DNA from 2 places in the Caballeronia sp. GACF4 genome. Region 1 is predicted to be linked to the other one. Evidence: riboswitches for the same ligand, from Rfam matches in the RefSeq annotation. Region 1 holds a riboswitch; the other holds the start of a gene.
The links. A riboswitch is a leader RNA that binds a small molecule or an ion and turns the genes downstream of it on or off. The one in region 1 is predicted to bind manganese.
Positions count from the first base shown of each region.

Region 2: it holds a riboswitch for manganese, as region 1 does, so the genes downstream of both, NCR40_RS00455 (sodium:calcium antiporter) here and mntP (manganese efflux pump MntP) in region 1, are expected to answer to the same signal.

Region 1 covers NZ_JALQDW010000026.1:131,977-139,728, reverse strand. Annotated here, with positions in the region: gene NCR40_RS24565 (CoA transferase) at 1-1,377, shown strand; gene mntP (manganese efflux pump MntP) at 1,426-1,995, opposite strand; yybP-ykoY riboswitch at 2,010-2,177, opposite strand; gene NCR40_RS24555 (ester cyclase) at 2,263-2,709, shown strand; gene NCR40_RS24550 (glycoside hydrolase family protein) at 3,066-4,274, shown strand; gene NCR40_RS24545 (PQQ-binding-like beta-propeller repeat protein) at 4,281-5,783, opposite strand; gene NCR40_RS24540 (hypothetical protein) at 6,320-6,457, shown strand; gene NCR40_RS24535 (glucose/quinate/shikimate family membrane-bound PQQ-dependent dehydrogenase) at 6,555-7,752, opposite strand, start outside.
Region 2 covers NZ_JALQDW010000002.1:85,164-92,915, reverse strand. Annotated here, with positions in the region: gene NCR40_RS00470 (flagellin) at 1-781, shown strand, start outside; gene fliD (flagellar filament capping protein FliD) at 961-2,502, shown strand; gene NCR40_RS00460 (flagellar protein FliT) at 2,512-2,811, shown strand; gene NCR40_RS00455 (sodium:calcium antiporter) at 2,938-3,948, opposite strand; yybP-ykoY riboswitch at 4,080-4,233, opposite strand; gene NCR40_RS00450 (ABC transporter substrate-binding protein) at 4,433-6,028, shown strand; gene NCR40_RS00445 (MBL fold metallo-hydrolase) at 6,035-7,108, opposite strand; gene NCR40_RS00440 (MerR family transcriptional regulator) at 7,232-7,654, shown strand; gene aceK (bifunctional isocitrate dehydrogenase kinase/phosphatase) at 7,679-7,752, shown strand, end outside.

The sequences.
Region 1 (7,752 bases):
ATGACTTCTTTCGCAACGCTTACGAATCTCTGGCAACTCGCCGGCCTCCCCGACGATGCCCTCCACCTCGTCGATCTACCCGGACACGACCCGGTGTTCCCGTCATCCTTCGCCGTGGGCGAAGCGGCGCAATCGACCATCGCGGCGGCAGCGCTCGCGGCCTCCGAGTTGGCTCATGCGCGCGGCGTCGACCGCCAGCGCGTGAGCGTCGACATGACGCACGCGGCCGTCGAATGCACCGACTGGTTCACGGTCGATGGTGCCGAACCCGAGACCTGGGGTGAATTCTCGGGCCTCTACCGCACGGCCGATGGCTACGTGCGCATACACGCAAACTTCGAGCATCATCAGGATGGCGCGTTGCGCGTGCTGGGTCTCGACCCGCACAGCGCCACGCGCGCCGATGCCGAACGCGCGCTGCTCGAATGGCGCGCGAACGATTACGAAACCGCGTGCGCCGAACGCGGCCTCGTCGTGACGATGCTGCGCAGCTTCGAAGAATGGGATGCGACGCCGCAAGCCAAAGCCATCGCCGCGCAGCCGTTGCTGAAGATCACGCGTATCGGCGACGCCGCGCCACTCGCGCTGCCCGCGCTCGACAATGACGCGCGCCCGCTGACCGATATCCGCGTGCTGGACGTCACGCGCATCCTTGCCGGTCCCACGGGCGGTCGAGCGCTCGCCTCGTTCGGCGCGGACGTGATGCTCGTGAATTCGCCGCATCTGCCGAACATTCCCGCTATCGCCGAGACGAGTCGCGGCAAGCGCTCCGCGCATCTCGACCTGCGCACGGAAGACGGTCGCGCGACGCTGTGGCGGCTGATCGATGACGCGCATGTCTTCTCGCAAGGCTATCGGCCGGGCGGGATCGCCGAGCTTGGCTTCGGGCCCGAGGCGCTGGTGGCGCGGCGGCCGGGCATCGTGTACGTGTCCTTGTCGGCTTATGGCACGGAAGGTCCGTGGGCGGATCGGCGTGGCTTCGATTCGCTCGTGCAGACCGCGATAGGCTTCAACGCCGCCGAAGGCGAAGCGCAGGGCGATGGCAAACCGCGAGCGCTGCCCATGCAGATGCTCGACATGGCGAGCGGCTTTCTGATGGCGTTCGGCGCGGCCGCCGCGCTATGGAAGCAACAAACGGAAGGCGGTAGCTGGCACGTGGAGGTTTCGCTCGCACAGACGGGACACTGGCTGCGCGGGCTTGGACGTATCGACGGAGGGTTGAAGACGGCGCGGCCGGACATCGCCGCATACACCGAGGAAAGCAAATCGGGTTTCGGCATGCTGCGCGCGGTCACGCCGAGCGCGCGCTTCGAGCGCACGCCGGCGGGTTACGCGAGGCCATCGGTGCCGCCGGGAACGGATGAGGCGAAGTGGTGAGTTCGTGGCATGGGCGGCGATTTCAAACGCGACATGCAGAACTTCGCATCAACTCAAGTAACCAAGATGCTCCGCAAGGATCACACTGCCCACGCCGATTAGAATCAGCCCGCCCAAGATCTCCGCGCGCTTGCCGATAGTCGCGCCGACCAGCCGTCCGACCATCACGCCGATGGTCACCATGAGCATGGTTGCGAAGCCGATGGTCGCGGCGGTCGAGAAGATATCGACATCGATGAACGCGAGGCCCGCGCCGACCGCCATCGCGTCGATGCTGGTGGCAAAGCCCGTGACGGCGAGGACCCAGAAGGAATGTGAATTGGGCTTCTCTTCTTCGTGAGCCGATTTGCTTAAGCCTTCGCGGATCATGCGCGCGCCGAGCACGAAAAGCAGGCCGAAAGCGATCCAGTGGTCCCACGCGGTGACGTATTGCGCGGCGGCGCGGCCGAGCGCCCACCCGACGAGCGGTGTGAGCGCCTCGATTACGCCGAAGATGACTCCCGCCTTGAGCGCCTCGCCGATGCGCGGTTTATGCAGGCTCGCGCCTTTGCCCACGGCGGCGGCGAAGGCGTCGGTGGACATGGCGAAAGCAAGGAATACGGTGGAAGCGAGGTTCATCGAGTAGCGCTCTGGTCTGGTCGGGCAAGCACAAGGACAGAAGGCGCGCCCGACCGGAAGCGCATTCTGTCGATGGTCTTGCCAACCTGTGACGGCTGCCCATGCCACGGTCGAAAGACCGAGCGTGTTGACATGGACGCTTTCCCGGGCGGGAAAGCCGGCTACTCCCCAACGAAGAAATGCGAGCTTAACACGACAGATCACCCGATCCGGACCATTGGGTTAAAGTGGGTTGCAACGCCGCATCCCTAACGCTCAGGAGGCACCATGGAGGCAGAACACATCACCCAGTCAGAAGCCCGCGCGGCCGTCGAGCGTCTTTACGCCGCCTTCGCGCAAAAGGACGTGAACTTGCTGCGCCAAGCCGTGACGTCGGACTGGGAATATCTGCCTGAGCCGGCCGGCTTCGAGGCCGGTCCCGACCAGATGATCCCGATCTTCGCGGAGATGGCGGCTGCGCTGCCTGACATGCGCATCGAGATTCTAGACATGCTCACGCAGGACAATCGCGTCGGCGTGCGCGCGGAAGTGAGCGGTACGCAGTCCGGTCCGTTGATGGGCATCGCGGCGACATCGAAGCCGGTTCGATTTGCCATTCACTCGTTCCATGAGATACGCGATGACCGTGTGTCGAAGACGTGGCATCTGGAAGACTGGTTGAGCGTGTTTCGGCAAATTGGCGAAGTGCCGCGCGATATTGGATCGGATGCGTAATTCGAGAACGCGCGAAGTCGATTGAAACGACAAAGGTCAGAAGCATACGTCGTTTATCATTCTCTCCAACACGTCGTGGGCGGCGCGTCGCGAATTTTCTATTTTCAAATGCGCCGCGCATTGCCCGCTGACTATTCAGCTTTGATTTTTCCGACCAAATAAATCTCGCAACGCGCTTGCTTCTGAAGCCTGAATCGCTGTCGCCATTAAGATTACATCCTCCGCTCTTCGATTATCTCGCAAAGATAAGCGCGGCTCGTGAAAGTGACGCGATTAAGTCTTGATTATCCCGTCTGTCACCGTCTATATTTCTCGACGCACCGCGCCATTCCCTTCGGCAAAAGGCGCGGCCCCGCTTGCGCTTCACGTTATCAGCATCGCGCTATTCACCTGTCTTCGCGTTCGCGAATGAATTTAATTTTCCGCGACATAAGCGAGCACACGTCATCGGCTTGTTTTGGATTATGCAAATCGCTCATCGCTTAATTAGTTTTTGCAGAAACACAAAACCTGTTTTGCCTGCGATCTTTTCAGCAAGTCTGTTATTAACCGCTTGCGGTGGTTCGGACAGCGCTAACGTGCCATCGAGCGTCGATGATTCACGCTATCGTCATCACGCCGCGTCCACCGCCATAAATCCTGTCGCCAGCGATTTATTCTACGGAATGAACGGTCACAACAGTTACGGCGATGTCTATTATCTTGCTGGCGCCGCCAGACAATTAGCGCAGCTTCAGGATCTCGGCATCAAACTGTATCGCAACGAGGTGTATAGCAAATCAACCGCCATGCGTCTCGCCAATGTGGCCAACGCGCTGGCCGCCGGTGGGGTGACGGTGTACCCGGTGATCTTGATGGGCATCGATTTCGCCGATGAAGACTCCGCCTACCAATCGGCCTATGCGCTCGCGCGCGACGTCGTGAGTGTGCAGCGTTACGCCTACTACGAAGTCACCAACGAACTCGGCTCGGCAACGGTCGCCGGATGGGTGGACGGCGTGCGGCCCACGGACTTCGACAACCAAAAGTTCCAGATTGCGCGTGGCGTCATCCGAGGCATGATCGCCGGCATCAAGTCGATGGACCCGTCGGGCAAGATCGTCATGGGCGGCAATGCGTGGATGCAGTACGGCTTCGTGACGATGCTCGCGAACGGCACACAGCCGGACGGTTCGGACGGGCATCCCATCGTGACGTGGGACATCACGGCATGGCACTGGTACTCCGACCAGGGCAACATCGAGCACGCGTGCGGCGGCACGGGTTGCTACAACGTCATCGGCGCGCTTGCCCGGTTCGGCAAGCCGGTATGGATCAATGAAATGGGCGTGCGGCCCGACTTCGGCACCGATCAGCAAGCGGCCGCCTTCCTTGCCAACGACATGCTCGGCGGCCTGAGAGCGATCGCGGTGCGCTACGACATCGAATCCTTGCAGATCTACCAGCTCTACGACGATCCGCCTGGCGGCGAAGGACCTTACGGCGTGATCCTCGACGACGGCCAGACGCCCAAGCCCGCCTACGCCGCCGTGAAGCAATTCATCGCCACCAATCCGCGTCCATGACAGGCATCACCGCAGACCGAACACGCCCACGCCGTTGCGCGTCCCCACATAGACCTTGCCGTTCGCGATCATCGGCGTAATGAACTTGTTGCCCTGCCCGAACTGATCGCGCGCGCCCGCCGCCTGATTGCTGTTGTAAAGCTCGCGCGCGAGATTGCTGGCGTCGTAGGCGTGCAGCACGGCGATGGTGCCATTCTCCACCGCCCACACGATGCCGTTCGCCGCGCCGTTCGCAGACACGCTCGGTGTGGCGCCCGGCGAGCCGAAACTGTTCGCGGTCTGGCTCGTCGGCGTCGTGGACAAGGCGGCGTTCGCGATGCCGAACGCCTTGATGCTGTCGCCAATCGAGCCGAAATAAACGGTGTTGTTGAAGTACGCGGGCATGGCGAACATCGGGCCGCGAATCTGCCCGACGATCTCCTGATAGATGTGATCCGCATTCGAATCGAACTTGCCCATCGCGTCGCGGTTGACCACGTAGATCGTCGATGTCTTGCCCGCGCCGAGCGCGAGATGATGCGTCGTGCCGCCCGCATCGACGAGATCGGGCAATACGAGCGCGCCGCCCGAACCCAGATCTTCATCGGCCGCCGATTCGTTCACCGTGTTCGACGGCTGGAAATAATCAGTGACGGCGAGGGCGGGCGAAGTCCCGAGTTTCAGAAAGCCGTTGCCGAAATTGCCATGAATCGGCATGCCGTTGCCGTCGAGCGTGGCGTCGAAAGTGCCGTTGGCATCGAGGAAATAGATCGACGTGCCGTCCGACGCGAGGCCCGCGCCGCTCATCCAGATCGCGCCCATCTGGCCGTTCGGCGTGAGATTGAGCACGTTTGCCTGCTGCAGCGTGCTGGCGTTATAGCCGATCACCCAACCGGTGTACGGCATGATATCGCAATGCGATGTCCACGCGGTATAGACCACGCCGTTTTGCAGCAACAGCGAAGCGCGCTCGGCGTACTGGCCGGGATCGAAGCTCACGCGGCCATTCGCGCTGCCCGCGCCCGTGCCGGGATACGACGCGGCGATTTCGGTCGGACCGTTGAAAAGTTCCGCACCTGTCGTGATGTCGAGCGCATGAATGCGCTGGTGATACTTGCCCGACGTGTCTTTCGACATGCCGACCACGTAGATCGCGCCATTCGGGCCGCGCGTGCGGTCGATGACCGGCGTCGCCGTAATGCCGATGGTCGGCGTGATCTGGCCGCAGCCATGGTCGTCGCTCGGTGTTTCGCCTGCGCCTAACGTCGACGATTTCCACAGGATCGCGCCGGTGTCGGCGTCGAACGCGTAGACACTGGCGTTTTCGGTGGCGACGTAGAGCACATTGTGCGTGCCGCCCGCGATTGCCACGCTCGTCAGGAAGAGCGGTTCCGCGTCCACGGGTCCGTCCGCCGCAAGCACGTTGAGCTTGCCGAAGGTCGTCGAATTGACGTTCGCGGGCGTGAGCTTCGTTTCCGCGAGTTGCTGGCCCGTGCGGCCGATGTCGTTGTGATAGGTCGCAACGTCCATCGGATGGGCGACAGGGGCAACGACGGTGCCCCCGCCCGCTCCGCCCGAAGACCCCGAAGACCCCGAAGCGCCGGATGCGTCCGATGCGCCTGAAGGGCTCGAAGCACCCGCGGGACTCGACGCGCCTGACGGAGTCGACGCCGCTGACGGACTTGAGGCCGCCGAAGGATTCGACTCCGGCGCGCTGCTGCCCGCCGCCGGAGTCGAACTGGAACCGCCTCCCCCGCTGCATCCGCCAATGATGGCCGACACGATTACTGCGCTACACAGCCACGGCAACGCGCCGGCACGGCTCGAGCGATCCCCTTTCATACATCCTCCCTTCTGGAAGAACGGCGTAATCAGTCGGTTTTGCCCTGCATTGGAGCAATTTGGATTCCACTTCCATCACAAACGGCCTGTGCCCTTCAGCTTGCACGCAAACCACACTTTTGGAAATATTGAAAGCAACTTGTTGCACTGCGTCACAACATGCTAATATAGGGTTATTACCTAGTTAGTTACCCTAGGTCGTTCATTTTTAAGGGAGTTTAGTCATGGCCGTCATCGCCGTTACCTCAAGTTCGTTTGTTTTCGCCATTGCCAAGACCGTGCGCGCCGCTTTTCTGGACGCGCTCAAGACACGCGCAAAAGTCAGCAAGCTGATGGCCGATGCCTATCGGCGCGCGGCTTGAGTCGCTCCACACGCGGCGGCGATCATGCTGTCGCGCAGGTTGAAAAAGGAACGGCGGGCAATTGCCCGCCGTTCCTTTTTTTCGCTTACCGTTTGCGTTACTGCAGCGTGTAGGCAATCACGTAGTCGCCGGCTTTCGTGCCGAGAGAACCGTGGCCGCCAGCCGTGACCAGCACGTATTGCTTGCCGCTGGCATCGGCGTAACTCATCGGCGTCGCCTGGCCGCCCGCGGGCAGACGCGCTTCCCACAGTTTGTGCCCATCGCGCACGTCGTAGGCGCGCACGTACTGGTCGAGCGTACCGGTGAGGAACGCCACGCCGCCTGCCGTGACCATCGTTCCGCCGAGGCTTGGCACGCCGAGCGGCATCGGAATGGGCAGCGGCGCGCTATCGCGGATCGTGCCGTTCTTGTGCTGCCACGCAATCCCGCCCGTGCGCAGATCCACGCCCGCCACGTAACCCCACGGCGGCGCCTGACACGGAATGCCGAGCGGCGAAAGAAACGCGCTGATTTCATAGGCGAACGGCGTGCCGCGCGCCTGCTTGATACCGCTCGTCTCGCTGCCCTTCTTTTCCCCTTGCTGCGCGTCGAGCTTCTCGCGCGGAATCAGTTTCGACACGAACGCCATGTAGTCTGGATTCGCGATGAGGATCTGCCGCACCGGATCGACCGACACGCCGCCCCAGTCGAACACGCCGAAGTTACCCGGAAACACGAGCGTGCCCTGCTCGGACGGCGGCGTGAACGGGCCTTCGTAACGCAGACTCTTGAACTTGATACGGCACCAGAGCTGATCGAACGGCGTCGTGCCCCACATGTCGGCCTCGCGCACGCGCGGCGGATTGAAGTTGAGCGCGGAAACCGCCTGCGTCGGCGCGGTGTGGTCGCCACGCGCAGCGCCTTGCGGCACCGGCGTCTCGGTAATGGGCACGATCGGCTTGCCGGTTTCGCGGTTCAGCACGTAAATGCTGCCCTGTTTCGTCGATGCAATCACCGCCGGTTGCGTGCCCTCCGCCGTCTGCAAATCGACGAGCGTCGGTTGACCGCCCACATCCATGTCCCACAGATCGTGGTGCGTGAACTGGTAGTTCCAGCGCAGCTTGCCCGTGAACGCATCCAGCGCGACCAGGCCTGCCGCGAAGCGCTCGGCTTGCGGCGTGCGCTGTCCGCCCCACTGATCGGGCGTTTGGTTGCCCATTGGCAGATAAATGAGACCGCGCTTTTCGTCGACGCTGAACATCGACCACATGTTGGGCGAGTTGCGCACGTAGGTGCCGCCCGGCGCGATCGGTTCG
Region 2 (7,752 bases), on a different contig from region 1:
CAGCGAAATCAACCGTATCTCGTCGCAAACCACGTTCAACGGCACGAACCTGCTCGACGGCACCGCCGGCAGCAAGACGTTCCAGGTTGGCGCGAACGTCGGCCAGTCGATCACGATCGACCTCGGCTCGGCAGCAAACGTCTCGGCTCTGTCGCTCGGCGGCAGCAACCCGCAGAAGGGCACGGTCATCGGCACGGTCGACGGTCTGAGCCTGGGCAACACGGGTGCATCCGCAGCTGCCAGTTCGGCAACGATCACGTCGGTCAACGTCATCGCTGACGGCTCCGGCGGCTACACGTTCACCGACCAGGACAACAAGGCACTCGGCAGCTCGTTCGCCTCGTCGAACGTGTTCACGGGTCTGTCCGCAGGCAGCACGAGCATCAGCCTGAACAGCACCAACGTTCCTTCGGCAACTGCAGCTCAAACGTCCGAAGTCGGCGCGCTGACCGCGAACAACACGCCGCCGCAAGTGTCGCAAATCGACATCAGCAAGGCGAACGGCGCATCGTCCGCAATCGAGGCAGTCGACAACGCACTGGATGCAGTGAACTCGCTGCAAGCTCAGTTGGGCGCCGTGCAGAACCGCTTCAGCTCGGTTGCCGCTACCCAGACCGCGCAGTCGACCAACCTGTCGTCCGCTCAGTCGCAGATCACCGACGCGAACTTCGCGCAAGAAACCGCGAACCTCTCGAAGGCTCAGGTTCTGCAACAAGCTGGTATCTCGGTTCTGGCGCAAGCGAACTCGATGCCCCAGCAGGTTCTGAAGCTCCTCGGCTAAGCATCGCCGACGCAGTAACCGGCGCGTCTCGATCACGGCGCGCCGGCGACGTACCCAGGGAGGCTTGCCTCCCGATTTGCATTTCCGCCAGAGGCGCCTTCATGACGAATCGCCTGCTGACGGCGCAGTAAAACGCATCTTCAACCGCTCACGGCAAGAAGCCAGAAACGGAGCCATACATGTCCACGGTAGCAACCACTTCGGCATCCACGGTCGATCCGACCAGCGCCGTCCAGCAGGCCGCGCAGTCGATCATCAGTGGCTCGACCAACTCCACGATGGATGTGAACTCGCTCGTCACCGCCATCGTCAACGCGAAGGTCGCCGGACAGACGGATGCGCTGACAGCCAAGCAAACCAAGGACAACACCCAGCTCACCGCGGTCGGCACGCTCAAGTCCGTGCTGTCGCTTTTGCAAAGCTCGGTGAGTTCGCTCGCGGACGGCACGACGCTCGGCGCCTTCACGGCGACCGGCAGCGGCAAGGGTCTGACCGGCACGGCCAGCACCGGCGCGGTCGCGGGCACTTATTCGGTCGCGGTTAGCAATATCGCCACCTCGCAATCGCTTACCTCCACCGCGTTCACCAGCACCGCGCAACTCGGCACGGGCACGATGAAGCTGTCGGTGGGCGGCAAGGACATGTCGATCAGCATCGACTCTTCGAACAACACGCTCGCGGGCATTGCGTCCGCGATCAACAAGGCAAGCGGTAACCCCGGCATCACGGCGGCGGTCGTCAACGGCACCGATGGCGCGCACCTCGTGCTGCGCTCGGCGTCGACGGGCCAGGCCAACGGCATTACCGTGGCGGTCACGCCGAACATGCAGTCCGACGGCACGACGCCCGACGACAACGGTTTGTCCAAACTCAACGTGGCATCGACGTTGAGCGCCGCCACGACAGATTCGAACGGCAATGCGGTTCCGGCACAGACGGCCATCAGCTCGTCGAACTGGACGCAGACGACGGCCGGCATGGACGCCAACTTCACCATCGCGGGCACGCCTGCCAGCAGCTCGACCAATGCGGTCACGACGGCGCTGTCCGGCGTGACGCTGAATCTCACGTCGGATGCGGTCGGCACGACCCAGACCTTGACCATCGCGCAGGACACGGCCACGCAGAAGACGGCCATCGATGGCTTCGTCACCGCGTACAACAACTTCATCACGACGGCCGCGTCGCTGACTTCGTTCGACTCGACCCAGGCAGCCGGTTCGCAAGGCGGCGCGCTGCTCGGCGACTCGATGATGAACACCATTCGCAACGCCCTTTCCAGCACGATTGCCAAGGGCGTGGGTTCCGGCACGAGCCAGGTGAACCTCGCATCGATCGGCATTACGCTGCAACCGGACGGCACGCTCAAGACCGACGAAGACGCGCTGACCGCAGCATTGTCGAGCAACTCGGGCGCGGTGGCATCGCTCTTCAATTCGAGCACGGGCGTAGCCGCGCAACTGAACAACAGCCTGACCGGATTTCTCGCGACAGGCGGTATCGTCGATACGCGCACGACCGCGCTCACCGCCGATCTTTCGAGCATCACGGACCAGCAAACCGCGCTCGCTTCCTACACGGCGCAACTGACCACGACCTACAACGATCAGTTCACCGCGCTCAACACGCTGATGTCGCAGATGGCGACGCAGGGCAGCTACCTGACCGCGCTCTTCGGCGGCACCAACAGCGCGGGCGCGCTGGCAAGCAACAAGTCGTAAGGAACGAACATGAACCAGCAAGAAATGATTCAACACGCCTGGGCACTGACCGAGGCGATCGAAGCAGCGGTCAACGAAGAAAACTGGGCGCGCGCGGCCGAACTCACAGAGGCGCGTACGCCGCTCCTGATGGCCGTGGAAGCGAATCAGCCGGCTGAATCGCTCGCGACCATTCGCCGGATTCAGGCGAGCATCGAAGCAACGATGGGCCGTGCGAACGCCGCGCAAGCCATGCTGTCGACCGCGTACCGCAAGTCGATGGATCAGGCGAAAGCCGCCGGACGATATCAACAAGCCGCGCGCTTCTAAAGTTTTTCCGGCACGCGCCGATAACCTTAATAAGAACAACGAGAAGAACGCGTCAGACATGACGCGGCGCTTCGCTCTTGATGCCCGCCTCGCGCGGGCATTTTTTATTTGCGTCGCTCGAAGGCTTCAGCGGCCGAGGGTTAAGGTCAAATAAGCCGCGTACAAGATGCCATTGCCAAGCAACGCCCACAACACCACGCCATTGCCGCGCGCGTTGAAGCGCAGCCATGCCGCCGCCGCGAGCGTGATCAGCACGCCGGTCAGCACTTCCACGCGCGGCTCCCACGGCGTCAGCATGATGCCGATGCCCGGCAGCAAGGTGCCCTGAAATACCATCGCGCCTGTGATGTTGCCGAACGCGAGCGTATCTTTTCCGCGTCGCGCCCAAAGAATGCTGTTCACCTTTTCCGGCAGTTCGGTTGCAATCGGAATGATGATGAGCGAGAGCAAGAGCGGCGATATGCCAAGCGCCGCCGACACGCCTTCCACACCGTGGATGAAGCCCTTCGCCCCGCCGACGAGCAGCACGATGCCGATCAGGAACTGCAGCATGATCGACCCGATACCGTTCGGCAAACCCACGCGCGTGATGAAGAGACGCTCGGGCGCTTCCGTGCCGTGTCCGCTTTCGACGAGACTCGCCGATGCCTTGAACGTGGTGATCACGTAAATCACGTATAAGCCGACGAGGCCGACCGCGAACATCGCCCGCACCTGCCACGCATGATGCGGCACGAACATGGCGCCGGCCGCAATCAGGAACGCGACGAGAAAGAAGTTCAGGTCGCGCGTGAAGCCGCTGCGCTCGGGCATGATCCGGCCGCGCAAGCCACGCGATTTGATGACCGCGAGCGTCATCAGGAAAGTGGAAAGCGTCGCGAGCATGAGTGGCGCGCCGAGAATGGCGCCAACACCGATTTCTTCGTTAACCGAACGGCTCGCCGTGCCGCCCAGCAGCGCGATGATCGGCACGGTCGTTTCCGGCAGCGCCGTGCCGACCGCCGCGAACAGCGATCCAGTCACGCCCTCCGATATGCCGAGCCGTTCGCCGAGATGTTCGAGCGCATTGGTGAAGAGTTCCGATGCGATGAGAATGACCGCGAGCATCAACGCGAGTTCGACGAAGAGCATCGTCATGCGGCACCTCGCGGGAAACGATGCAACGCGCATGCGCGAATGAGCGCGCAGCGAGACAGGGATTTTTGTAGTTGTGGGGACACGATGATTCCACGGTCGGACGTTCAGCGAACCACGATGCGCCATGCGCCGTCCGACCAAGAACGACAAAGCGCATCGATGGTCTCGCCAAACCGCCGGATGCGACAGCACCGACCGGTCGAACGCGCCACGGCAGCAAGGCCGAGGATGTTGACGCGTTCTCCTTCGCTGATGGAAGGAAGGCTACTCCCCAAAGACCGGGGCAGTGTAGCCTGAGCCGCCCGGTTCGGCAACCCGCACGGCGCGTTCGAGGCATAAGCGTATGCGCAACGATTCGTTGTCGAGCGGCGAGCGCTTCGCTAACCTAGCCGCGCGGATGCGCTACTTGCTCGCCACACGCGCACAGGGTAAAACCAGCCACAAGAACAATCGTAATGTGACCAGCCGGGTCACGGGAGATCTCATGCGCAACACACTTTTCGCTGCCGCCATCGCGGCGACGTTCGCCGCCGCGCCGCTTATCGCAATGGCCAAGCCGCTCACCATCTGTACTGAATCGAGTCCGGACGGCTTCGATGTCGTGCAGTTCAATTCGCTCGTCACGACCAACGCGTCGGCGGATGTCATCTTCAACACGCTCGTGTCATACGACGAGGCCGCGAAGAAAGTCGCGCCCGCGCTCGCCGAGAAGTGGGACCTCAGCAGCGACGGTCTTACCTACACGTTCCATCTGCGTCCGAACGTGCAGTTCCAGACCACCGACTACTTCAAGCCGACGCGTCCGCTCAATGCCGACGACGTCGTCTTCACCTTCGAGCGCATGTTGTCGGACAGCAACCCCTGGCACAAGATCGCGGGCGCGAGCGGCTTTCCGCATGCGCAATCGATGGGTCTCGTGAAGCTCATCAAGGCCGTGACCAAGGTCGATGACAAAACGGTGAAGTTCGAACTCAACGAGCAGAACGCGACCTTCGTGCCGATCCTCACGATGGGCTTCGCATCGATCTATTCGGCGGAATATGCGGACAAGCTGCTGAAAGCGAACCAGCAAGTCGATCTGAACAGCAAGCCTGTCGGCACCGGTCCGTTCGTGCTCAAGAGTTATACGAAAGACGCGGTGATCCGTTATGACGTGAATCAGAGCTACTGGGGGCCGAAGCCTAAAGTCGATCGCCTGATTTATGCCATCACGCCGGACGCCGCCGTGCGCGCGCAGAAGATCAAGGCGGGCGAATGTCAGATCGCGTTGTCGCCGAAGCCGCAGGACGTGCTCGACGCGAAGAAGGACAAGTCGCTGAAGGTTAGCGAGACGCCCGCATTCATGACCGCGTTCGTCGCGCTGAACACGCAGAAGAAGCCGCTCGATAACCCGAAGGTGCGGCAGGCGTTGAACATGGCGTTCGACCGCACCACCTATACGAAGACGGTGTTCGAAAACACGGGAACGCCCGCTGTGAACCCGTATCCGCCGAACACGTGGAGCTATGACAAGAACATCGCGGCGTACAAGTATTCGCCCGATGCCGCGAAGAAGCTGCTCGCGGATGCAGGCTTGCCCAATGGCTTCGAAACGACCATCTGGGTGCGTCCGAACGGCAGTGTGCTGAATCCGAATCCGAAAGCTGGCGCCGAACTGCTGCAGGCGGATCTCGCGAAGATCGGCGTGAAGGCGCAGGTGAAGATCATCGAGTGGGGCGAACTCATCAAGGAAGCCAAGCAGGGCCAGCACGACATGCTCTTCATGGGCTGGGCCGGCGATAACGGCGATCCGGACAACTACCTCTCGCCGCTTTTCAGTTGCAATGCAGTGAAGTCGGGCATCAACTTCGCGCGCTTCTGCGACCCGCAACTCGATAAGCTCATCGCGGATGGCAAGGTCACCTCCGACGTCGCGAAACGCACGAAGGCTTATGTGGACGCGCAGAAGATCATCCACGATCAGGCGCTGTGGATTCCGCTCGTTTATCCGACTGCGGCGGCAATCACGCGTGCGAACGTCAGCGGCTATAACGTGAGTCCGTTCGGGCGGCAGAACTTCGGGGCTGTGACGGTGCAGTGAGGGGTTTTACGCGGGCGAGTACCGGATCACCCCGTCCTCGCCCGTCTCGCGCGTAAGCGTGCCATCCAGCCACAACAAGTTCAGATGCGCGAGCGCTTCGCCAAGTGCGAAGGTCATCTGATGGATATCGAGCTTGCGCTTGAACATGATCGGCACGATATCTCCCGCGCTGCACGGACGCTGCGTGCACGCCTCGACCACTTCCGCAAGCCGCGCGCGATGATGGTCCCGCAACTGACCGATACGCGTGAGCACGCCGCGAAACGGCTTGCCATGCGAAGGCAAGGCGAGCACATCGGCGGGCATGTGTTCGTAGCGTCCCAACGATTCGAGATATAGCGCAAGCGGATTGCCTTCTGGCTCGATAGCGAACACGGACACGTTCGTCGAGATGCGTGGCAAAACCATATCGCCGGAAATGAGCAGCTTGTCCGCCGCGCAATACAGCGCACTATGTTCGGGCGAATGACCGTAGCCCGAAATGATTTGCCATTCGCGTCCGCCAATCGCGATGCGGTCGCCATCGCGGATACGGCGGAACTCGGCGGGGATGGAAGGCACGAGCGTCGGGTAATAGCTGTCGCGCTTTCTCAATGCATCGAGCGATGCCTCGTCCGTTAGACCATGCGCCCCGAAGTGCTTCGCCGCGCGCTCGCCGCCCGCGTTCGAGCCATCGCCCGCGGCCATCACGCGGCCCATTGCATACTCGCCGAGCGCAATCCAGAGACGCACGTTCCAGCGTGCCTTGTCGCCACCCTTGCAGATCCAGTCGGCAAGACCGAGATGATCCGGATGGCAATGCGTGACGATCACGCGCAGCACAGGCAAGCCGTCGAGCGCGCTGTCGAACACGCTTTCCCAGTTCGCGCGAATAATTTCGTTCGAGATGCCGCAATCGATGATGGTCCAGCCCTGCACGCCATCGATCTCATCGCGCAATAGCCACAGATTGATGTGATCGAGTGCGAACGGCAAAGGCATGCGCAGCCAGTAAAGGCCAGGCGCGACTTCCTTCACGCGCCCCGCTTCGGGCAATTCGTCGGCAAAAACATAATCGAGTTGATGTTCGAGTGCGTTCATTCTTTTGCGCCTCTGAAGTGTGCATGAATGCGGGTTCAAGCCACGTTGCAATTTCGTCAGGTTGACGATAACGTAAACCTCATTCTAACGTCGCATGTGTGATCACGTGCTCCGGCGCCGGCAATGACTCAAGCCATTCACTACACCATCAGCGAACTGGCGCGCGAGTTCGACATCACGTCGCGCGCCATTCGCTTCTACGAAGACCACGGTCTGCTTGCGCCCGAGCGCGACGGCGCGAACGGCCTGCGGCGTGTGTATTCGTCACGCGATCGCACGCGCCTGAAACTCACGCTACGCGGCAAGCGGCTCGGCTTTACGTTGTCGGAGATTCGCACGCTGCTGGACTTGTACGACTCGCCCACGGGCGGCACGCGGCAATTGCAGGCTTTTGTCGATACCATCGCGGCGCATCGCGAAGTGCTCGAGCGGCAACTCGTCGATCTCACCACGACACTCGCCGAACTCGAAACATACGAGAAGCAAGGCCGCGCGCTCCTTGCCGCTGGTGTCGAAAAGCGCGCCCGCAGAGCCAAAGCCGCATGATGGCCAACGAGACGCCCAGCCGACATGAATCACTTCCCCAAGCTGCTCTCGTCGCAAATAGGCTTCGATGTCGCGCAGACGATACTCGACGGCTTCGA